Regions from separate parts of the Alteromonas sp. KS69 genome, predicted to be linked through region 1. Evidence: predicted binding sites of a transcription regulator. Region 1 holds the regulator's gene; each other region holds the start of a gene.
What was found. Region 1 encodes sigma-54, which starts transcription at its own class of promoters, with help from an activator protein. Its sites were predicted from a motif close to GTTGGCACGNNNNTNGNNT; they were not measured.

Region 1 (7,985 bases):
ACTATGGTGTTCAATATGGCAAGTACGGCCAATTGGCTTAGCGTTGCTTCAAACAAGTCGCTTACCATGGCTGCCATTAGCGCGGTAACCAGGTTTACAGCCAACCAAACGGAGCGTCGTTTGGTACTTTGAAGCACAGGGGCGAAAGTATCTTCGTCATCATCTAAACCCGCCATACTCATCATGGAGTGCTCAGCGTCCTCACGAATAATATCTACCACGTCATCAATGGTAATTCGGCCGACTAAGCGGTGTTTCTCATCAACCACGGGGGCCGATAGCCAGTTATAGCGCTCGAATAAGCTCGCCACTTCATCATCTGGCATATGCACAGGAATCGCTTCAGACTCTTCATCCATCACATCAGACACTTTGGCTTCAGTCTCAGCGGTGAGTAATCGCGTTACCGGTACAATACCCACCAAATTATCGGTGCGGTTAACCACATAAAAGGTATCGGTATTTTCAGGTAATTCACCTTTGAGGCGAATATAACGAAGGACCACATCAATGGTGACATCAGGGCGAAGTGTAATGGTGTCGGTATTCATAATGAAACCGGCAGTTTCTTCGCCGTAAGACAATGCCTGTTCAGCACGTACCCTGTCTTGTGCATCCATAGAGTCTAGAATGTCCTGTAATACAGGCTCAGGCAGACTACTAAGGGTAACCGCTAAGTCATCGGTATCCATCTCTTCTAACGCGTCTACCACGTTAGCAGGCAGCATTTTGGTGATGATACCGTTACGTACGTCGTCAGAGAGTTCTTCTAAAATATCACCATGGAAATCACCATCGATAAGCTCCCACAACTCGTCACGAGTACGACTGGGGCTAGATTCTAGAATGTGTGCAACATCAGATGGGGGTAATTCAAGCAGAAGCTTACGTACAGAAACAAATTGGCCATTATTCAACGCGCCATTTAGTGCCCTTAGTTGGCTTTGTACGTATTTTGAGACCAGCGCTTCTGCCACTGCTTTCGCCTAAAAAATGGAATTTCAATAATGGTAGGATATCGCACTTGCCATGACGCTGTCATGACAAAAGCGCAGTAGGTACAGACAATTACGAGCCGTATGGTGAAATTATAGACGGCTTTTAGCAGAATTTCTCAGTCGTATTGGAAGCTGCATTATTCGTCTTCGTTGAAACGGCCTTCAATTAACGTTTCAATGGCGTTTAATGCCGCTTCGGCATCATTACCTTCAACCACAACGTTTACCTGTTCACCTTGGTGGCTTTCCAGCATCATTAAGCCCAGCACACTGTTAGCATCGGCTTTCTTATCGCCTTTCACCAACACGATTTTTGCGTCAAATTGATTGGCTAATTGAACCAACTGTGTGGCAGCGCGGGCGTGTAAGCCCAATTTATTGACTATGGTAAGTGTTTTTTCGATTGTCATTACTGATTTAACTCGCGGTGGCGAATTTGTACATCGGGATGCATTTCGCCAAAGGTTTTCGCTAACGATTGAGCAATAAATACTGAGCGGTGCTGACCGCCGGTACAACCAATCGCAATGGTGACATAACTACGGTTATTGCGTTCTAAGTGTGGCAGCCATGTAGTGATTAGGTTCTGAATTTGCCAAATAAATTTGGTTACAACAGGCTGGGAACCTAAAAATACTTCTACGGGGGCATCTAAGCCAGTTAAGTGTTTTAAATCGGGTTCCCAATGCGGGTTGGGGAGAAAGCGGGCGTCAAATACATAGTCGGCGTCTTTGGGGATACCGTGCTTAAAGCCAAACGATTCAAACACCAATACTAGGCGAGAGCTTTTCTTGCCTAGAATTCGCTCGCGAATAAGCTCTGCGAGTTGATGAATAGTGAGTTTATCCGTATCAATATACAAATCGGCGCGCTCAACAATAGGCGCAAGTAAGTCTGATTCGGCTTTTATCGATTCAGATAAAGATTTGTTGAGCTTAGCTAGCGGATGTAATCGGCGGGTTTCGCTGAAACGCTTCACCAGTACATCGTCACTCGCGTCGATGTACACAATGGTCATAGACCACGATGAGGGTAGGTAATCTAAGATCTCTACCAAGTCCGCTGGATTTTTGGGTAGGTTTCTTACATCGATACTTACCGCAACTTGGTCATATTCATCAACCACGGTATGGGTCAGAGTAGGGAGAAGGTTAACCGGAATATTATCTACGCAATAGTAACCTAAATCTTCAAGGGCACGTAGCGCAACTGATTTTCCTGAACCGGATCGACCACTGATAATAATCAGTTTCACCTGCATTTCTCCCTTTTAAAATATGGTGCAGTGCTTTTTTAGCTTAAAGCCGTAATGATGTCATCACTGGTGGAGGCCCGCCTAATGGCTTTCACCGTTTCTTTATCACTTAGCTTACCCGCCACGGTAGCGAGTGTTTGTAAGTGACCTTCTGTTTTCTCTTCTGGCACTAATAGGGCAAAGAATATATCTACGGGCTGATCGTCAAGCGCATCAAAATCGATGGCAGGGTTGCTGGTTACAATAATGGCGATAACGTGTTCTAAGCCCGGTAATCGACCGTGGGGCAGAGCAATACCATTGCCAATACCCGTACTCCCCATTCGTTCACGGGTTAGTAGACTATTTAATACACTAGCCTGATCGATGTCGGGATTATTTTTAGCAGCAATGTCGCTAATAATCTCTAGAATACGTTTTTTACTGTTACATTGAACCGCACACTCGGTGCGGTCCAAACTTACTATGGCTTGAATTTCCATACTAATATTTAGTGCTTTTTCAGCTTTTCCTTATGCTTGATAACTTGCCTGTCGAGTTTGTCGATCATGCTGTCTATCGCCGCATACATGTCTGTATTATGAGATGAAGCAAACACTTCTGCGCCGCTAAGGTGCATGGTGGCTTCGGCTTTTTGATTGAGTTTTTCGACGTTCAGGATGACATGCACATTAGATATGTGATCAAAGTGACGCTCTAGTTTGCTGAACTTAGTATCGACATAGCTACGCAAAGAATCAGTAATTTCGACATGATGACCGGTAAGGTTGATTTGCATATTTCGTCTTCCTTAAATTATCAAGGCCTTTAAATAAGGCTTTTGCGTTGGTTTGACGGCGGAATCGATAACGATTCCCGGTATTTTGCTATTGTTCGCCGGGCTACTTTAATGCCTTGTTCGGCCAACAATTGAGCAATCTTGCTATCGCTTAATGGCTTGCTGGGCGTTTCCGCTGCCACAAGCTTTTTAATTAGTGCGCGAATAGCGGTAGATGAACACTCACCACCAGATTCCGTTGCTACATGGCTAGAGAAGAAATATTTCAACTCGAAAATGCCACGAGGGGTATGCATATACTTTTGCGTGGTGACTCGTGAAATGGTGGATTCATGCATATCTACCATTTCTGCGACATCATTTAGCACCATTGGTTTCATCATTTCTGGGCCGTGCTCGAAAAAGCCCATTTGTTGCTGCACAATACAGTTTGCTACTTTCATCAAGGTGTCGTTTCTTGACTCAAGGCTTTTTATAAACCACTTGGCTTCTTGCATATGCGAGCGAATAAATTGCGAATCGCTGCTGTTTTTAGAGCGTCGGCTCATGGCAGCGTATTGTTGATTTACGCTTAATTTTGGCAAGCTGTCGGGATTAAGTTCTACTACCCAACGGCCATTCTTTTTGTTTACCGAAACATCAGGAATAACGTATTCGGGTTCTTTAGTAATTAATGCACTGCCAGGACGAGGATTCAACGTTTGCAATAAGCGCATGGCTTCACGAAGTTGATCTTCTTTCAAACGACTCTTGCGCATTAACGTACGGTAATCTTTGCTGCTCAGCAGGTCTGAGTACTCATTAATAAGCTGTCTGGCTTCGGTAAGCCATGGCGTATCGTCTGAGAACTGGCGAAGCTGCACGAGCAAACATTCTTGCGGTGTACGTGAACCTGAACCAATAGGGTCGAACATTTGAATACGTTTTAGTACACATTCAACTTCGTCCATTTCTACCAACTCTTCAACATCGTCAGAGTTTACCGATTCTAAAATCTGTTCAATGGGTACGTTAAGGTAACCAGATTCATCAATTGAGTCGATAATGGCGGTAGCAATGGCGCGGTCTGTATCTGAAAACGGGGTTAAGCGCATCTGCCAAAGCAAATGGTCTTGAATATTGTCGGTGGTTTCACCCTGAAACAATTGGTCGTCATCATTATTCGATGGGCCAGGAGCGGGGGCAGAAGAGGCCGAGTAATACTCATCCCATGTGCTGTCGATTGGCAACTCGTCGGGAAGATCGTTCTTTTCAAGCGCGTCACCAGCTTCTAATGAATCGCTAGAAGCAGTAGGAGCAGCTTCTACAGAAGGGTCGTCGCCGTCCATGTTGTTTTTCTCAACAGGGTGGTCATCACCGCCTTCTTCAACTTCTAAAAGAGGGTTTGAGTCAAGTGCTTCCTGAATCTCTTGTTGCAGGTCGAGCGTAGACAACTGCAGCAGCTTGATTGCCTGCTGCAACTGCGGTGTCATGGTAAGTTGTTGACTGAACTTTAGCTGTAAAGATGGTTTCATCTACGTCTTATTTTTAAACTCTTGTTGTGAATATACCCGTGCTTAAAACTGAAAATGACAATTCGGTTACAGTAACTATAGCCTGAATTGTTCTCCTAGGTATACATCCCTTACTTTCTGATTACTTAAAACTTGTTCTGCCGTCCCTTGCGCGATGAGTTCGCCTTGGCTCACAATATACGCTTTCTCACACACATCCAGTGTTTCTCTTACGTTGTGATCGGTGATGAGGATTCCAATTCCTCTGTCACGAAGATGTTGAATGATCTTCTTTATATCATTAACCGATATAGGATCAACACCAGCAAATGGCTCATCAAGCAAAATAAATTGCGGATCGGCTGCTAATGCTCGTGCGATTTCTACTCGGCGGCGTTCACCACCGGATAAACTCATACCCGTACTATTACGTATATGGTTGATATTAAATTCATCAAGTAGCGCATCGGCTTCTTGTTCTTGTTCTGATGAACTTAACCCTTTACGGGTTTGCAAGATAGCCATGATGTTCTCAAACACCGTCAATTTTCTAAAAATAGAGGCTTCTTGCGGCAAATACCCAATACCGCGGCGAGCACGTTCGTGCATGGGCTCGTGGGTTAATTCGCTGTCATCAATACTGATTTTGCCCTTATCTAGAGGAACTAAGCCAACAATCATGTAGAAGGTAGTCGTTTTACCGGCACCATTCGGGCCGAGTAATCCAACGATTTGCCCCGTCGATACTGATAAGCTTACATCGCGAACCACTTGACGTGCTTTATACGCCTTTGCAAGGCTCTGTGCGCTCAACGTTGCCATGATTAATTGTCGTCCGCCTTATCGTCTTCGTTATTCGATGACGCTTTACGTATTGCCTCAGGGGTAAATACGGTAGTGACTCTGCCACCTTCGCCGTCTTCGCCGCCTGTTGCAAGTAATTGTTCAGTGACCATGTCGAAGGTAATCTTGTCGCCTTGTACTTTACTGGTGTCTTGCTGTAGCTCAGCATTTCCTTGTAAAGAAATAGTTCGATTTACTACTTCATAGCGAATTTCATTGGCCTTCGCTGTGACAGGAGCACCGTCTTCAAGTTTTTGCGAATAGCTGGCTGGTTTGCCGCGAGCCACGAATATCTCTCGTCCATCACCTTCGCTGGCAATCACTTCAACTTCATCGGCATTTATCACCAAAGAACCTTGAGTAATCCGCACATCATCTTTAAACAATGAGGTTTTGTTTTTACCGTCAACGAATTGCGATTTCGAGTCAACTTTAATCGGTTTGTTAAAGTCGCTTTCAGCCGCTATAGCCACAGTAGCGAATAGGCTAACAGCGAGGCTGGTCGCTAATGCTTTAGTGGCTAGGCGAATAAATGGTTTGTACATGGTCTATTAACTCGTATTCCTGGGTACGCAAATTAGCGTTAAACCCATTGCTGTTAATCACATATTGTAAGCCACGTATTTCCACGGGCTGATCAGATGTCATTTGCTTAGTGTACAGGTTTATCTCTATAAACGCTGTGCGTATTGTTCTTACAAAGTCATCGACACTTTGGTTTTCAATAACGACATTATTTTCTAGCTGTATCAATTCGTTATTATACAAAGTGCCTTCTGTCGCGGTAACTTCCCACGGTGACTGTGCATCGTCGGTATACAATGTATATCTGGGCTTTTGGAATAAAACAAAGCCCAATTGGTCGTAATGTTCCATCGACGCTGCAAATACTTTGTGATTTAGCTGTCCTTCTTGATTATATAAGGTGGTCGTTAGGTTTTTGGCTTTATATGCAGGCTTTAATGCGTCCGGCCCTTGATCAGATTGCTGAGCAGGATCTTCGTCCATCCAAATAGGAATATACAGGGCGGATGCCAATATAAATAACACCGAAATACTTAAGCCTAATCGGTCAAAACCTAATACCTTCATACGCTAGCACCTTGAATTCCGTGTAGCTTGTCGTTTGCTTGAAGCAAGGTGTCACATATTTCGCGAACGGCCCCGAAGCCGCTGGGCAACGTGGTGATCCAATTCGCTTGCTGTGCAACCACAGGGTGGGCGTCTTTTACCGCAATTCTTACATTAGCGTGAGGATACATGCCCGTATCAGGCATATCGTCACCAACTACCGCCACATGTTCGGGCTTAAGTGATAAGCGAGCCATCAGTTCAGCAAGGGCGTCAGATTTATTTTCTTCACCCTGCACAATGTGTGCGACATTCAGCGCTTTCATTCTATTTTCCACAATGGCAGAGCGCCTGCCCGTAATGACCGCCACTGCCACACCTGAATTCACAAGCGCTTTAACACCATAGCCATCGCGGGTATGAAATGCTTTTAACTCTTCGCCAGCATTACCAAGGTAAATACGGCCATCTGAAAACACACCGTCCACATCACAGACTAATAATCGAACTTGTGTTAACGAGGAATACAACGCCGTTGGCATAGCGGTATAAAGTGTATTTACGGTTGTTTGGGTGTCGCGCATTATAAAACTCCCGCTTTAAGTAGCATGTGCATATTGAATGCGCCTACAGGCTTGCGGGCTTCATCCGTTACCATAAGCGCACTTATCTTATGAGTTTCCATTACATTTAGCGCTTCTACGGCGAGTTGTTCAGGCGTTGTTGTTTTACCGCCTTTAGTCATCACCTGCGTAACCGTGGCAGTATGCAAGTCTATGCGGGCATCTAAAATACGACGTAAATCACCATCGGTGAAAATTCCAATTAAAACGCCATCGCTATCGATAACACCGGTCATACCCAGCCCCTTTTTGGATATCTCCAATAGTGCTTCGGCAACCAAGGCGTTTTCGTCTACCAAGGGTAATTCGCTACCAGTTAGCATGATGTCACTCACTTTCAGCAGTAATTTTCTGCCTAAGCTGCCACCCGGGTGAGAAAGCGCAAAGTCGTCAGAGGTAAAACCTTTACGATCAAGTAGGGCCACGGCAAGGGCGTCACCCATTACCAAGGTAGCGGTGGTACTAGAGGTAGGTGCTAAGCCTAAAGAACACGCTTCTTTTTCTACACTGATATTCAACACCACGTCTGCGTGCTGTCCTAATGAACTGGTTACGCTGTTGGTCATTGCTATAACAGGCACATTTAACCGCTTCACAATGGGCAGTAAATTGACTAGCTCTGCGGTTTCACCAGAATTAGAAATAGCGAGTAGCACATCACCTTTACTCAGCATGCCTAAGTCGCCATGGTTGGCTTCACCTGGGTGCATGAAAAACGAAGGTGTTCCGGTACTGGCAAGCGTTGCTGCTATCTTATGCCCGATATGCCCAGATTTACCCATTCCACACACGACAACTTTGCCCACACAGTTTTGTAATAAATTACATGCGGTAACAAAATCATCGTTCATACGCGATGAAAGCGCTGAAATTGCCTGCGCTTCAATCTCTATAACGCGCTTGGCTGAAGTGATGAAGCTATTT
Region 2 (7,985 bases), 120 kb from region 1:
CAATTACATGAAGAAGTTTGCAGTGTTGTTTGTAATGGCAATGCTTTTGCCATTAACCGCATGTGCCCAAGAAGGTACAGCTAAATGGAAAGAAGGTACCCATTACACGGTATTAGATGAAGAAGCGACTAAAAAGCCAGTTATCACAGAATACTTCTCGTTCTGGTGCCCACATTGCTTCCAATTTGAGCCAATCGTAAAACAAATTAAAGAGAAGAAAGGCGAGAACACTAAGTTTGAAAAAGTGCATGTTAACTTTATGCGCTTTACCGGCCCTGACGTTCAAGATGCCGCCACCCATGCCATGTTAATTGCCCGTGCAATGAAACAAGAAGATGCAATGAACACAGCTATCTTCAACTACATTCATAAGCAACGCGCAACCATTACCAACCTTAAAGATTTGCGTAACATCTTTGTGGTAAACGGTGTTGATGGCGCTGAGTTTGATAAGTTAGCCACCAGCTTTGGTGTAAACAATATGATTCGTAAGAACCAGCAGCTTATCGATAAGAACCGAGACTACCTTACAGGCGTACCAAGCTTTGTTATTAATGGTAAATATCAGCCTAAGTTTACTGCTGAAATGACCTTTGATGATATTGCTGATTTGATTGTTTGGTTATCTGAGCAAAAGTAATTTTTAAAATTATTGAAATAGGCTGCAACATGCCTATTTCAATGCAGAATTAAATGGGCCGTAGCGGTTATCGCTAAGGCCCATTTTCATTTTTAATACGTAAAAAAGCAGGAGCGATTCATGTCGTTTTTACCGGAAGATTTCAGTGCCTTTATTTGCGAATTAGACAAACTAAAAAGTGTTAAGCGCCAAATAACCTTGCCTTGTGATGGCGATCGCCAAGAAAACTCTGCCGAGCACAGTTGGCATGTTGCACTTATGGCCAGTACCTTGGCACATTATTCCGAGAAACCTATTGATGTCGCTCGGGTTATTCGTATGATTTTGATTCATGATGTAGTGGAAATTGATGCAGGCGATTTGTTTGCCTTCAACGAGGTCTCTGAACACCACGCGCAAGCAGAAAAAGAGCTTGATGCGGCAAAGCGTATTTTTGGCTTACTGCCGAGTTCCTATGCCGATGAGTTATTATCACTATGGGTAGAGTTTGAAGAAGCAAAGACCCCTGATGCCGAGTTTGCCAAGGCGATGGACCGAGTGCTTCCTGTGTTTCAAAACATGCAAAATCAAGGTGGTAGTTGGAATAAACATGCTGTTACCCGAGATAAGATAGAAAAACGTAACTTACACTTGAAGCATTGTGCACCTAAATTATGGGATTACGTGACGCGTCAATTAGATACCGCGGTACAGAATAAGTGGCTGCTTCCAGCAAAAAGCTAAAGCGATTAAACGCCCTGACCTTCGCGCTCATAAACGACAAAAAAGGTGCTAGAGAGTCTGTTCTCTAACACCTTTTTTTATAAGTCTTTTTAATGGGCCTGTTGGTGAATCTGTTTTGTCGGCCCTGCTGGTGGGGCTTATTTGATGTCGTTTTTTAAAACAACGGCATCAAACACCCTCAAGCATGATTAAAAACGCGTACTTGCCCACACCCATAGCTTATTGGCGTCTACTTTGATATCACCAGCCGAGTAGCTACCATACTTCACCGCAAGCGTGACCTTATCCATCACTTTAGTTACGTACTGTACGTTAATTTCGCTACCTAAATCATCCACCTCGGCTGAGGCTTCATCGGCACTAAAATCATGATAGGCCAGCAACCATTTACCACCCGCTAATTTTCCGGATAAAGAGAAAGTAACATCTTGAAGACCTTGTGCAGGTGTACCTAAGAATTGGTCGGTCCAACCGTTAAATTTATGCAGGGTGGCCAGTGGCGTGGCAAAACCATATGCACCGTCGTCAGAGCCTAACAATTCATAATCAATCTTCGCGGTAATACCTGAAAAGGTAGCTGCAAGGTTTGCATTAATGTAACTAGCATCATAGTCGGTAGCGGTTTCGCCAGAGCCTGACTCACTGCTTTGCGTAGCAAATTCAGCGCCGTATGCCCAGTTCACTGTCTCACCTTTCATACTGCCGTTATAGCGAATACCGTAGGTATCAAGCGCATTATCGGTGTCATTATCAATTTCTAATAAATAACCGTAAGCGGTAAATTTTCCTACCGCTGTTTTGAAACTCGCGTTGAATAAATGATCTTTTGAATCAAAATCAGCGGCTTGTGCAAAAATTCGATTTCGCTGGGTAAGGTACCCATAAAAGAAATTCACTTTCTCGTTAAGCGCATAGGTAGCAGTAACGCCATCAAAGGTCTGCCTATCTTGACGCCATCCCACATGCCCTACGAACCTGTGATTATCGAGGGCAATCACTTGTCTGCCCCCTTTAAGTGTAAGCTTTTCATTCTTGTACTGAATAAACGCTTGATCCACTTCTGTAGTTTCAGGATCTGCAATCACTGAATACTCACCTACGTTATAACCTGTAGGGCCTACTGTATAATCGCCTTGCCCCATAACAATGCGGCTATCTTCCACTTCTGCGGTAAAGGAAAACCCGTTCAACGTTCCGGATTTAAAACCCAGGCGAGTACGAAGTGTTAATGCACTAGCATCATCAAGTGCATTATCTTGGTCGACTGATTCATAACGTAAGTTCAAATCTGCCCATGTAGACGCCTCACTAAGCACATCATGCCAGCTCTGCGCCATTGATGGCGCACTAAAACACGCCAACATAGCACTTGTCAGTGCAGCTTGAGTAAAGCGCTTTTGTGCCGGTGTAAACCTATTTGACGGTGCTTTTGTCAGCGCTGTTGATGGTTTCATATCTTGCGTATTCATGTGCGTTCCCTTGTTATTAACGATGTTAACGTTTGATGGTTAGCGTTCTTATTGACGATTTTTAGTTAAGGGGCTCCCTCCCAGTAAAAAATGGGATAAGCACCTAAGGGTTTAAATAAGTTTTAGCGACTTATGTGTCGCGCTTTGAATCAGCGTTAAACGCCTAACTCAAGCTGCGTCGGATTTACTGTTCGCTTTTTTTGCAGAACCACCTCCAGCTTGGTTAGATTTGATATGGGAAGACACCGGCTCAATTTTTTTTTGTTTATCATACAAAAAGGTCAGCACTTCATGTCGGTAGTGGTTGTACTGAGGGTTGTCAGCCAGCTTAAGCCTGTCTCGGGGTCTAGGCAGCTCAATATCGAGGATTTCGCCTATAGTGGCAGCTGGGCCGTTATTCATCATCACTATTCTATCTGAAAGCAATACGGCTTCATCTACATCATGGGTGATCATAATCACTGTATTGCCTAAATCGGCATGGATTTCCATTAATGAGTCTTGCAGGTGCGCGCGGGTTAACGCATCTAGTGCCCCAAAGGGCTCATCCATGAGTAAGACTTTGGGTTCCATCGCTAATGCGCGAGCGATACCAACACGTTGCTTCATGCCACCAGATATCTCACTAGGTAATTTATCAAGAGCATGTGTCATATGCACAAGCTCTAAGTTGTGCATTATCCAATCTCGCATTTCTTTTTTAGACTTGCCACGCATGGTGTGCTTTACGGCCAATTCCACATTTTTATAAACGCTTAACCAAGGTAATAGCGAGTGGTTTTGAAAAACAACCGCACGCTCTGGCCCAGGCGTTTTCACTTCAGCACCATCGAGTATGACTCCGCCCGTGGTAGCTTGGTGTAAACCCGCCACAATATTAAGCACGGTTGATTTACCACAGCCCGAGTGACCGATTAATGAAACAAACTCACCTTTCGCAATTTTAAGGTTTACATCAGTAAGTGCCGTAAATGGGCCTTTCGGTGTAGGGAAATCGATGCCTACTTGTTCTAATTCCAAGTGTTTAGCTTGCATGTTCTTTCTCCTTAATTACCGTAATACGCTGGTTTTGTCCCAGCTCACTGCACGTTGAACCGACAGCATTATCCTGTCGAGTATGAAACCGATAGCGCCTATAGTGAGCACCGCTACCATGATGCGAGCCAAAGATTCTGAACTACCATTTTGAAATTCATCCCAGACGAACTTACCAAGACCTGGGTTTTGCGCCAGCATTTCTGCCGCAATCAATACCATCCAGCCGATGCCAAGTGACAGTCTTAACCCTGTGAAAATCATAGGAATAGAAGAAGGCAGAATGATTTTTGTTAAATGAGACATCGGCGTTAAACGCAGTACCTTGCTCACGTTAATCAAGTCTTTATCAATAGCAGACACACCCACCGCAGTGTTAATTAGCGTGGGCCAAAGGCAGCATAAAGATACCGTGAGTGCCGATGTTACAAATGACTTTGAAAACATAGGGTCGTCGCTAACATACAGCGCGCTCACGACCATAGTGACCAATGGTAACCATGCTAAAGGTGATACAGGTTTAAACAGTTGTATGAGCGGATTAATGGCCGCATAGGCTGACTTACTCAGCCCACATAAAATACCCACAGGTACAGCAATCACTGAGGCAATAAGAAACCCCACCATGACGGTGTAAAGACTTGTCCATATTTGATCAAAGAAGGTGGGTGAACCGGTATACTCACGAATTTTTGGTTCGTAAGTTGGGTCTTGTGCAACCCGAGCGGCGTTGCGCTCTTCTTGTCTGGAGTAAAACGCATTAGCGTTTTCTCGCTGTGCACTGTGCTCAGCAATAAGCGAACCTGCTTGCTCCCACACTTGAGCAGGACCAGGGAATTGCCCGAGTGAGGTATCAATACTTTTCGCCACACCATTCCAAACAGCGAGGAACATCAAAAGGCCAATAAGAGGCAATAATAAAGCGGGTGCTCGACTATAAACCGCCCCCATGGTACCGCTCATTGGTGACTTGGCTGGCGAAAAGCTTAATATATTTGCCATCTTACTCATGTTGTTCTCCGCTATTTGTGTATGACTGTGAAACTGTTAAAGAACAGTTTCACCCTTTAGCCCAATACCAAACTGCTCAAGATAAGCATTTGGCTTGCTACCGTCGTAGGTAACGCCGTCGATAAATTCAGATTGAGGTGGTTTAAAGCCAGTTTCAGTGGCAAACGCTGGGAAGTCCGTCGCTTTTGCTTTTCCTTCGGCAATAAGTGCTTTTGCAGCCATGGCGTAAACCTCTGGCTTATACACTTTACGTGCAGTCTCTTTATACCAATCGTCTGATTTAGGCTCTGAAATTTGTCCCCAGCGGCGCATTTGCGTTAAATACCAAATCGCATCACTGTAAAACGGGTAAGTGGCGTTATAACGGAAGAATACGTTGAAGTCTGGTACTTCACGCTTATCGCCTTTTTCATATTCGAAGGTGCCTGTCATGCTGTTAGCCAACACATCTTCATCGGCGCCAACATAGTTGCTTTTCGCTAATATTTTTACTGCTTCTGGGCGATTAGCATTGTCATTTTCATCTAACCACATGGCAGCTCGAATTAACGCTTTAACCACGCGAATATGTGTATTCGGGTACTTATCGGCCCACGCTTGGCTTACACCAAATACTTTCTCTGGGTTGTTTTTCCAAATTTCGTAATCGGTAATAACCGGCACACCAATACCTTTAAATACCGCCTGCTGGTTCCAAGGTTCGCCTACGCAATACCCATAGATAGTACCGGCTTCCATCGTAGCTGGCATTTGAGGAGGAGGGGTAACCGACAGCAAAGCTTCAGCATCAATCTGCCCAGCATTGTCACCTTTGTGTGGTGCATAGTAGCCTGGGTGAATACCACCGGCAGCAAGCCAGTATCGAAGCTCGTAGTTATGCGTCGATACAGGAAAAACCATACCCATGTTAAACGGCTTACCTGCATCACGGTATTCTTCAACCACTGGCTTTAAATAATCAGCTTTAATGGGGTGAACAGGTTTGCCGTCTTCTACCGGAATATGGGCTTTCATTTTTTCCCATATTTCGTTTGAAACAGTGATGCCATTACCATTTAGATCCATACTGAACGCTGTCACAACATGCGCTTCGGTACCAAAACCAATGGTTGCGCCAAGAGGTTGCCCTGCTAGCATGTGAGCGCCATCAAGTTGACCGTCAATGGTTCTATCAAGCAATACTTTCCAGTTTGCTTGGGCTTCTAAGGTGACATATAAACCTTCGTCTTCAAAAAAGCCTTTTTCATAAGCGATGGCCAATGGCGCCATGTCGGTCAGTTTGATAAAACCAAATTTTAATTCTTCTTTTTCTGGCCAACCCACTTTTTCATCGCTTTGAGCGCTAGCAAGTGGCGCGACTAAGGTAAAAGAAAGGGCTATCGCAGCGGTTAAGCCTGCTGTCATTTTTTTCTTTATTTGTTTGAGCATTGAAACGTTTTTAAACTTGGTCATTTATGTTTCCTTTAGCCAAAAAAAAACCCACCAGCGTAGACGAATAAACGTCGCGCTTGGTGGGCTTCGATGCCGAGCCTGTAATCATTAGTTAATGAGGTACAGGCGAACTTATTGTTTGGGTGTTAGTTGTTGCTACCAGTACTCAATGTACTTTTTTGTTTTGGTATTGCTTCATAGTATAACTGCCATTAATAAAGCAGAGTTCGTGCCAAAACCCTAACACACTGAAATAATAGGATTTAGCAAAAACACAAATGGTAATCATTCTTTTGCCTGAACAATAACAGTGCGTTTATTGCACTAGAAGTGTTCGATGCACGGCATAGGGATGGTTGATGCACAGCGGGAAGGAGAATAGAAACACGAGGGAGACACCACACTCCCCCTCAGTGCTTTATTTATCGTTTCAGGCTTTACAGCCGTTGGGTGAATTGACCAATGGCGTTTACGACTTCTGAGGAGCCATTTTGAATTTCGTTCATGACTTTGCCCGACTCAGTCGAGTACTCAAGCGCTTCTCTCGCTTTTTCCTGGCCCGCTTCAATAAGTTGCACCGCATTTTCGGTAAGCTTTCTGTTTTCATTTACCACACTGACAATTTCTTCAGTGGCAGTACTGGTTCTTGACGCAAGTTGGCGCACTTCATCAGCAACAACGGCAAAGCCTCTTCCTTGGTCGCCCGCTCTGGCGGCTTCAATTGCCGCATTCAACGCCAGTAAGTTGGTCTGATCGGCAATACCACTGATGCTTTTAACTAAATCAGCCACTTTTTGCGACTGTTCGTCGAGTTCGCGAATCCCCTCGCTAGCTGTTCCCATCTGCGAAGTGAGCTCCCCCATAATTCGCACCATACTACCCACTACCTCTTTACCTTTTTGGGCTTGCTCTCCCGTACCTTCCGATATATTGAAAGCAACATTAGCGGCCTCAGAAATAGCAAACTCTCTTTGCATTTGTTCTGTGATCGCTGTAGCAAATTTAACGACCTTATAAAGCACGCCTTGATCGTTCCTAATAGGGTTGTAGGAGGCTTCCAACCATACATCATTGCCTCGACTATCTACCCGCTTAAAACGGTCTGAAAACATTTTCCCTTGCGATAGGTCACTCCAAAATTGTCGATACTCTGGTGTGTCGACTTCATCTGCTGGGCAAAATATTTTGTGATGCTTTCCAAGAATTTGCTCTAATGAGTAGCCCATCGTAGATAAAAAGTTGTCATTGGCTTTAAGAATTTTGCCTGTCAGATCAAACTCAATTACCGCGATGGAACGGTTTAATGCAGCCAGCATATCGTTCATTTCACGACTTTTATTAATATTTTTGGTTTGCTCTGCCATGTACAGCGCGATGCGTTCTACACCACCGGATTCGTTAGTAATTGGCTGCAATATACCTCTGAACCAGCGGTCTTCACCATTAGCATTAGCAAGGTTTATCGCACCGTGCCAATGCTGTGCTTGCTTAATCGCGGCAATAAACTCTTTCGTGGCGGACTGCCCCATCACTCCCTGAGGAATGAGGCTATCCATGGTTTTTCCATCAAGTGCATTAGATGAAAAATCTATTGCATCTGAAAAGCTGTCGTTCACTCTACTGATTTTGCCGTTTCTATCCAATTCGACATAAAGCATTTCAGCCCTAAGTTCACT
Region 3 (7,985 bases), on a different contig from region 1:
TATGATAAAGGCGATTTTGACGCTTACCAAAAAGAAGACGATTCTCCAGTTACTAGCGCCGACTACCTTGCCAACGATATTATTGTTAAACGCTTAAGCGACGCCACCCCCGACATTCCTATTCTGTCTGAAGAAAATAAGCATGCCAGCTTGGAAGAGCGAAAAGATTGGCCGCGTTATTGGCTTATCGATCCTATCGACGGCACCCAAGAGTTTATCGCCAGAAGCGGTGACTTTGCGGTGAACATCGCACTTATTGAAAATAATCAGCCTAAAATTGGTGTTATTTTCTGGCCCCCTGGGCAATCGCTGTATTTTGCCGAGAAGGGTAAAGGGGCTTATAAATCGTCACCTGACGGGGAAGAGAAAATTGCCGTCCGTAAGCTTGATGATCCTAAAAACAGTGTGGTGATGATTGCCATTAGTCGTAGGCAAAGCCGCGAAAAAGTATTAGGTCGTATGTGTGCAAAGCGGGTTTATCAAACCCTGCCATTAGGCAGCTGTTCGCTAAAAGCCTGCTTTATTGCAGAAGGTAAGGCCGATGTATTTATGCGAATTGGTGTAACGGGTGAGTGGGATACAGGTGCATCACAGTGCATAGTATCTGAAGCTGGAGGCAGTATTGCTGCTGCTAACTTCGAACCGCTTACTTATAACCAGCGTCATTCGCTAGAGAACCCAGATTTTGTAGTAATGGGCGATCAAAGAGTGCCATGGAAAGATGTTGTCCAGTATAATGATTTTGTAAACCCTCATCGTAATTAGTACGTTAGGTTATTTGGTCTATGCCATCTTCGAGTAGTCTCGAGTGGACATTATTATTATTTAAAGGAGTAATATTATGGTGACGACACGTATTCGTAAGGTAACAACTGCCTTGCTTGCATGCGGTCTTACGTTTCCTGCACTTGCTGACTGGGACCTAGATGGCGACACCAGTGTTTTGCATTTCCTTTCTACCAAGAATTCACAAATTACCGAAGTACATAAATTCGATAGTTTTGAAGGCAGTTTATCTAATGCTGGAAAATTGCGTGTTACGGTTAATTTGGCGTCGGTAAATACGTCAATCGATATTCGTAATACACGTATGCAAAACATGCTATTCAATGTGACAGAGTTTGCTGAAGCAACTTTCGATGCAACCTTACCTGAGTCAATGCTGAATTTAGCCGACGGCGAAGTGGCCAGCGGCAAAGTTGATGGCATTTTAACGTTGCATGGTATGGCGGTTCCTACTAGCTTCTCTGTAATGGCAAGCAAAGTAGACGCAGATACTTTAACGGTTTCAACTACCGCGCCTACGCTAATTAAAGCTGAGTCTTTCGGACTAACGGCAGGTATTGAAGCATTGCAAAAAATTGCAGGGCTAAAGAGTATTACTACTACGGTTCCGGTTTCTTTCTCCGTAACTTTTACCCAGTAAGTACACCTTATATAGAAAAAGCCGGGGCTTTACCTTTGAAGTAAAGCTGCCGGCTTTTTTGTGTCTGGCTGATTATGTTCAGCGCTTTAATCCACTAACGTGTACAACACGTTACGCGTTATTGACCAATGCTGGACGCATAGGCAGCGGCTTTTCACTTAATACTTGCTCAGGCATGGTTACCCACAAACTTTCAGGGAGTGCTGGCTCTTCTGCCTTGTACTGAGACAATGCGAAGTAATTCATAGCCACCCGCAAACGTTTAAGCGCGGTGCATTCATTCACTTCTTGGTCGATAACAAACACGCCCCATTTACGCATTTGTATGCCTAGATTATCACTGCTAGTAATACGAATAACCGGCGCAGCCAGTACCATTCCAATTAACACAGGTAGCAACCACATAAATAACGATGGTGTGTAATAAAATGTAGTCACACCCCAAATTACGGCTAAACAACTCATAATTTGAGTATGCTTAAAGGCCACACTCCAAGGTACTTTTTTACCTTCACGTTCTTGTGCTTCCCATTTAACAGAATGACCAACAAAAACACTGATCACAAAGAAGCTATGATAAAACATCATTAACGGTGCAATAAGAATGGCCATTGTAATTTCTAATGCAGAACTTTTCAGTAACGAAAAGGTGCCACCAAACTCTTCTCTGCGTTTGATAAGCGCCAATACTATCCCTAGTACTTTAGGTAAAAATAACAACGCAGCTGTACCCCACATTGTGACCATCATCATATCTTGACGGGCTACCTGCCAGCTTGGGAATAACTGATATTCAGAGGTAAAGAAATCTGGAACAGACGTAGCACGGATGAGTGCATCAGCTGTACCTAGCGCTAGCATACAAAACAGTATTAGTGATGAAATATAGGCAAACGCACCAAATAAGAAGTGAAGACGGTTAGCCGCTTTCAGGCCTTTCACGTTCAGCAAACCTAAATGCTGAATGTTACCTTGTACCCAACGACGATCACGAATAGCGTAATCGACAACGTTGCTAGGGACTTCTTCATAGCTGCCCGTGGTATCGGTCAGTAAATAGGCCTGCCAGCCTGCACGGCGAAGTAGCGCAGCTTCAACAAAGTCATGACTTAAAATTTCACCACCAAACGGGGCGCTGCCTTCTAATTTAGGTAAACCACAATGCTGCATAAAGGGCGCAATGCGAATAATCGCGTTATGACCCCAATAGTTGGCGCTATCGGTTTGCCAAAATGACAAACCTGTTGCCAGCATTGGGCTGTAAAGGTGCGCAGCAAATTGTACAAAGCGGCCAAAGAAGGTATTTTGACGTACCGGCATAGGGATAGTTTGTACTAATGCGGTATCTGGGTTTTGTTCAATACGGCGGGCTAAATCTAACATTCGCTCGCCAGTCATAATACTATCGGCATCTAATACAATCATAGATTCGTAGTTCGCGCCCCAGCGTTCGCAAAATTCTTTTAAGTTACCCACTTTGCGATGAAGGTTCTTTTCCCGGCGACGATAAAATACCTGCGACGCGTAGCTGCCTAAACGCTTGGTCATACGTTGCCACGCGCGAAGCTCGGCATCTGCTTTGTTTTGATCCCGTGTGTCACTTAGCATATAAAAATCGAAATGATCAGCTTGTGGCGTATTCATTAACTCACGGACACACGCTTCAAAACCCACCATAATTCGGCGCGTATCTTCATTGTATACAGGCATTACCACCGCATGGCGCTGAGTTAACTGTGTGGCTTCATCAGGCTTACTTTGCTTTTTACGTAAGCTTAAAGGGTCAATATTAAACAGTTGTAGTACAAAACCGATAATACCGGTCCAAAAGGCCATACACAGCCAAGCGAACAACATTAGGCCTAATCCAAGCTGGGCCATCTCAAGTTTAGTTAACCCATTAGGAAGAAAAATTTCATAAAGGCTCCAACCGGCCAAAGCCGTACTCGGAAGCACTAACATTGCCATTATAAATAAGCGCATGTGCTCTCCTGTCGTGATGAATCGATCACGCTTTGTTGAGGATTTAGGGGAAATGGAAGCATTACTTGGGTTGATAGACATAATTCCAAACCTCACTGATACGTTTGCCATCTAGCTCGATATAAGCACGCATATCTACCGTGCTTTTGTCTTTGGGCATAAGAAGAAAAGTGGCGCGCCATTCTTTACCTTCATTAACGGGGTAAAGGCGCTGCTGAGAAATTGCACCATTGCTACCTTGCACAATAAGCTTGGTAGTGTCTGGGTTGAAGCTTGTAGCCGTATTTTCATTAGCTGACAATTCAGGTGCTGCCAGTTCCGGCGATGAGAAGTCAGGAGAAGAGAAATCAACAATAAAGCGGCGCTGAGCCTGCTTTGTTTCATCTTTCACTTTCTCGCCAGGTAACGACGGTTTACTTTGGCGTGTACGAATAACGGTTGCTAACTCGCTAACAACGGGGTTTCGCTCTACTGTTTTTAAGGTATACGCAAAATAACGAGATTCACCGCTAAGTAATGGCGCTTCAGGCACCCAGTACGCCACAATATTGTCGTGCGTCTCTGAGTTAGTCGGTATTTCTACCACCTCTAAGCGACCTTTCTCGAACCCTTCGGTGGGCGTTACCCAAAGGCCTGGGCGAATATGATAGTTTGCTTCACCATCTAAGTAGTTACCCCACTCGCCATCGCGCTGTAACATGCCAAAACCTTTTGGCGCGCTGTCACTTAACGAAGTAATTTGTAGTTTTGCTGGGTTAGTCAATGGACGCCAAATCTCTTCATCTGCATGTGTCACCATTAATACACCGTCGCTGTCATGTACTTCAGGGCGATAGTCGTCTGAGCGCTTTTCACTGTTTTCGCCATAAAGAAACATGCTGGTAAAAGGGGCGACACCTAGCTTTTCTACATCTTCGCGGGCAAACAACCAGCTTTTCACATCTACTTGTGTATCTATGCCTGGCTCAATGACAAACTTGTACGCACCGGCCACTGACGGACTTTCCAGTCGAGCATAAATCGTAATAGGCTGGCCTTCTTTAGGCTCAATAAGCCAAAATTCAGTAAAGTGAGGAAATTCTTCCCCTTTCGTTAGGGCAGTATCAATGGCAAGCCCTCGAGCAGAAATACCATATACTTGGTTCTTACCCACTAGACGAAAATAAGAGGCCCCTAAAAATACGGCAAACTCATCTTTATAGGCTTCATTTTTCAATGGGTAATGAACCCGAAAGCCTGCAAACCCCGTTTTATCGTTGGTCAGCCCTGCTAACGGCGCAGCTTTGTCGTCATAGCGGAACATGTCACTAGAAAAGGGAATACGCTGAGCGCTATTAGATTCATCGATAGTGTGAACTGTCACAGGTAGCTCATAAAGAAAGCCAGGATGAAAAAACTGCACTTCGTAGTCGTTCTCGCCATTCCACAGGCTTTTTTCAGGATTAAAGCGGATAGCCCGATAGGTTTGATAATCAATTGATTTTAATCCGTCATCGAGACCATGATCGTTTTGCTCATAGCTTTCCTCGGCAGACGCTTTTGCGGCGTCGATAACAGATTGAAGAATAGGGGATGCATCACGAGGTTCGTTGCTATTACTCACCCCTTCAGCATTAATCACTGGCGCGACTAATAATGACAACGCACTGGTAATCACAACCGCAACGCGAGAGAAAAGTGACCTGGAGCGTCGCTTAGTTACTTTGCTGACGCTCTTCACGCCATCAAAGCGGCCTTGTTTAAACTCTTGGTGCATGTCGTAATCTCCGTGAATTAGGGCTATGCCAAAACGCGTTCAAAAAAGCCACCAGCTAACTCCGTAGATGAATGCCCAAAGGTGCTTTTTTGATAGGAACCTCGCTTACCCATAAAGGAAGAAGAACTGGGTAGCGAATTAACCGCGCTTGAACTCATTAAGAGCAGTTGCAAAGAATGATCCAACTTATCTAAAAGAGGTTGAATAACCATCAAACGTCATCTTTTCAAACATTTACAAAAGTACTTTTTGAATTTAAGCGCCATCTTTCACTGTGTAAAAACGTACCAGTCATTAGACGAAAGGATATAGTGTTGTTTTTTAGATACACATTTAGCAGATTTTGTTGTTCAGATAATCAACACTATTTGATAAATCTATTCCGGAGATAAAAAGCAGCTTTAGGTAAAAACCGCTATCTTTCTGTATGTTAAAGAAAAATCGTCTATTTAACCATCAGTTCATATCGTGATTGGCAAACCCTTTGCAAAACTAACTTCAGATTTAACGATGGAATTCGCGATACTTGTTTGCACATCACGATGCACAGGTTCGCAAAATTTGAAGCGCAGGTATTTTTTCTTTCTGCGATAAATAGGAGTTTTTTCAAATGCGCAAAGCAATCACTTTACTTACAGCACTTACCGCTACCGCAGCCTCTTTTGCAACGTTAGCCGAGTCTCCAGACTGGCGTTATGTAGAAGGCGGCTATAGCAAGATGGATTTTGACGATAACGAATCGTTCGAACCCGATGGTTTCGTACTAAGCAGCAAATATCTATTAAACAGCAACATTTACTTAAACGGTGAATACAGCAACTTTGAAGAAGGCAGCTTCGATTTCGATATGCTAACCCTAGGTGCTGGTTACAGAATGCCACTTAACGCCACTACCGATGCATATTTCGGCGCCAACTTTGAGCGTATCGATGGCGATTTCGATGATGAGACGGGCTACAGTGTGAATGCTGGCGTTCGTTCTATGGTGACTGAGCAGGTTGAGCTTCTAGGCGAAGTAGGCTACTACGACGTTGAAGATGGCGATGCCACGTTCAAAGTAGGCGCGAACTATTACATCACCCCTCAATGGGCCGTGGGTGCCAACTACAAGCTTATGGATGACTTAGACGTCATGCAGGTAACTGCACGCTACAGTTTCTAAACCTTTCTCGTTTTGGGATGCTCTCCTGATGAAAGGTAGCCGGGTCACTCGCCCGGCTTTTTTTATTCTTCAATTTACGTACAAGCTCTGTTTTAAGCAGCAGGTATACCTACTCTTCTTCAGCAGACTCACTTTGGGATGTCACATCGCCTTTTGGTCTGATATCCACGCTCTCGTGAAGCTCTGAATACACTAGCACGGCCTCACCACTTTTAAGCGCATCTAATACCTGTGTCACTTTGGTTTCCATAGTGACGTCTTCAGCGCCGTATTCTGTGCCTTCTCGCAGCACAAATGCTTCCACTAAACTATGTAGGGTTTCGGTATCAACCGCGTCGATTGGAATTATCATCTCTGCCTCCAGAAAAAAGTGAGCTCACGCTAACGATTAAGCATGAGATAAAGCCAGCTAACGTGCAAACAAGATAGGAAACTTACACGTAGGGCGTGGTGGGGTTAATGGGCAGTACATCGCTAACGTACCTTTTTACCCTTTCATGAAGCCACACTTTAGGGCTAAACACCGAACCTTGCATAAAGCCAACATGGCCACCACGCTCACTGAGTTCAAGGGTAACATTGCGTGCTAATTCTTCTTCTTTAGGCACCACTAAATGGTTCATAAAGGGGTCATCAATACTGTGTAATACAAGCGTAGGGCAATGAATAGCGCTCAAGAAGTGGTACGCACTGCACTTCTCGTAATAGTCGTTCGCGTCTTCGAAACCATGCAAGGGCGCTGTGACTTTTTCATCAAATTGCGCAAAACTGGAAATGCCATCAACATCATCACCCGTTAATTGGATAAGTTTACGATAGTCGATAAACGACATTTTCTTTCGTAGCGTGGTTTTTATGCTGTTTAAGAGGTATTTCTGATACACCCGCGAGAAACCGTGGTTAATTGATTTGGCACACTCAGACAGCTTCAACGGTGACGATATAGCAATAGCCGCATTCAGCCACTTTTGCGCGGGGTTCTCACCAAGCAGCTTTAACAGCATGTTACCACCAAGCGAAAAGCCCACAGCAACTTTAGGGAGTTGGGGGAATTTTTGGTTTAGCCAATCAAGAAAAAAGCTCGGATCGCCAGTCTCGCCAGAATGGTAGCCTCTTGGCTTTAGGTTCGGAACACCGCTACAGCCACGATAGTGCATCATCACCACTTGCCAGCCATTTACCGATAAATTGGCCATCATATCATTGGCGTAATGTGAACGAATGCTGCCTTCAAGGCCATGGAACATCACAATAATGCCCGAAGGCTCTGCGGGCTTTGGCCCCCATGCAACGTCGACAAAATCGTCATCTGGCAATGTTAGGCGTTCCATGCTGTATTTTAGCGGTAAGCGTTTTTGAATGAAGCGTGGCCATATAGTTTGAACATGACGGTTCTTTGCCCAACTTGGTACCCGAAAGCTGCTTTTTATAATCTTTCCATGCGATAACGCGATTTTGCTCATGATGTTTTCTTATTTTTTTCTACGACAATTGCTTAAGTAACTGGCTAATTAATTCACGGGCTTCCTGTTTTTCTCGTAGCTTATACCCATTAATAAGTGCAGCGATAGAGGCATTGAACACACCTGACATACTAGAGGCGCCTGAGGGCAAGGACGCTAAACCAAGGCTATTAACCGTTTCTACAATAATAGCTT

Region 2: the regulator sigma-54 is predicted to act here: its motif matches at 6,528-6,546, upstream of C7Y69_RS08700 (CmpA/NrtA family ABC transporter substrate-binding protein).
Region 3: the regulator sigma-54 is predicted to act here: its motif matches at 5,333-5,351, upstream of C7Y69_RS06075 (glucan biosynthesis protein).

What each region holds. Positions count from the first base shown of each region.
Region 1 covers NZ_PYHU01000010.1:164,936-172,920, forward strand. Annotated here, with positions in the region: gene mgtE (magnesium transporter) at 1-977, opposite strand, end outside; gene C7Y69_RS09200 (HPr family phosphocarrier protein) at 1,136-1,408, opposite strand; gene rapZ (RNase adapter RapZ) at 1,408-2,253, opposite strand; gene ptsN (PTS IIA-like nitrogen regulatory protein PtsN) at 2,292-2,735, opposite strand; gene hpf (ribosome hibernation promoting factor) at 2,744-3,031, opposite strand; gene C7Y69_RS09220 (RNA polymerase factor sigma-54) at 3,061-4,545, opposite strand; gene lptB (LPS export ABC transporter ATP-binding protein) at 4,621-5,346, opposite strand; gene lptA (lipopolysaccharide transport periplasmic protein LptA) at 5,349-5,912, opposite strand; gene lptC (LPS export ABC transporter periplasmic protein LptC) at 5,881-6,459, opposite strand; gene kdsC (3-deoxy-manno-octulosonate-8-phosphatase KdsC) at 6,456-7,022, opposite strand; gene C7Y69_RS09245 (KpsF/GutQ family sugar-phosphate isomerase) at 7,022-7,985, opposite strand, start outside.
Region 2 covers NZ_PYHU01000010.1:40,164-48,148, reverse strand. Annotated here, with positions in the region: gene C7Y69_RS08725 (thiol:disulfide interchange protein DsbA/DsbL) at 8-640, shown strand; gene C7Y69_RS08720 (HD domain-containing protein) at 761-1,363, shown strand; gene C7Y69_RS08715 (alginate export family protein) at 1,552-2,727, opposite strand; gene C7Y69_RS08710 (ABC transporter ATP-binding protein) at 3,001-3,867, opposite strand; gene C7Y69_RS08705 (ABC transporter permease) at 3,883-4,878, opposite strand; gene C7Y69_RS08700 (CmpA/NrtA family ABC transporter substrate-binding protein) at 4,915-6,330, opposite strand; gene C7Y69_RS08695 (methyl-accepting chemotaxis protein) at 6,747-7,985, opposite strand, start outside.
Region 3 covers NZ_PYHU01000006.1:72,810-80,794, forward strand. Annotated here, with positions in the region: gene cysQ (3'(2'),5'-bisphosphate nucleotidase CysQ) at 1-765, shown strand, start outside; gene C7Y69_RS06065 (YceI family protein) at 842-1,426, shown strand; gene mdoH (glucans biosynthesis glucosyltransferase MdoH) at 1,538-3,490, opposite strand; gene C7Y69_RS06075 (glucan biosynthesis protein) at 3,471-5,165, opposite strand; gene C7Y69_RS06080 (outer membrane beta-barrel protein) at 5,776-6,327, shown strand; gene C7Y69_RS06085 (YheU family protein) at 6,437-6,679, opposite strand; gene C7Y69_RS06090 (hydrolase) at 6,762-7,790, opposite strand; gene C7Y69_RS06095 (TIGR02444 family protein) at 7,810-7,985, opposite strand, start outside.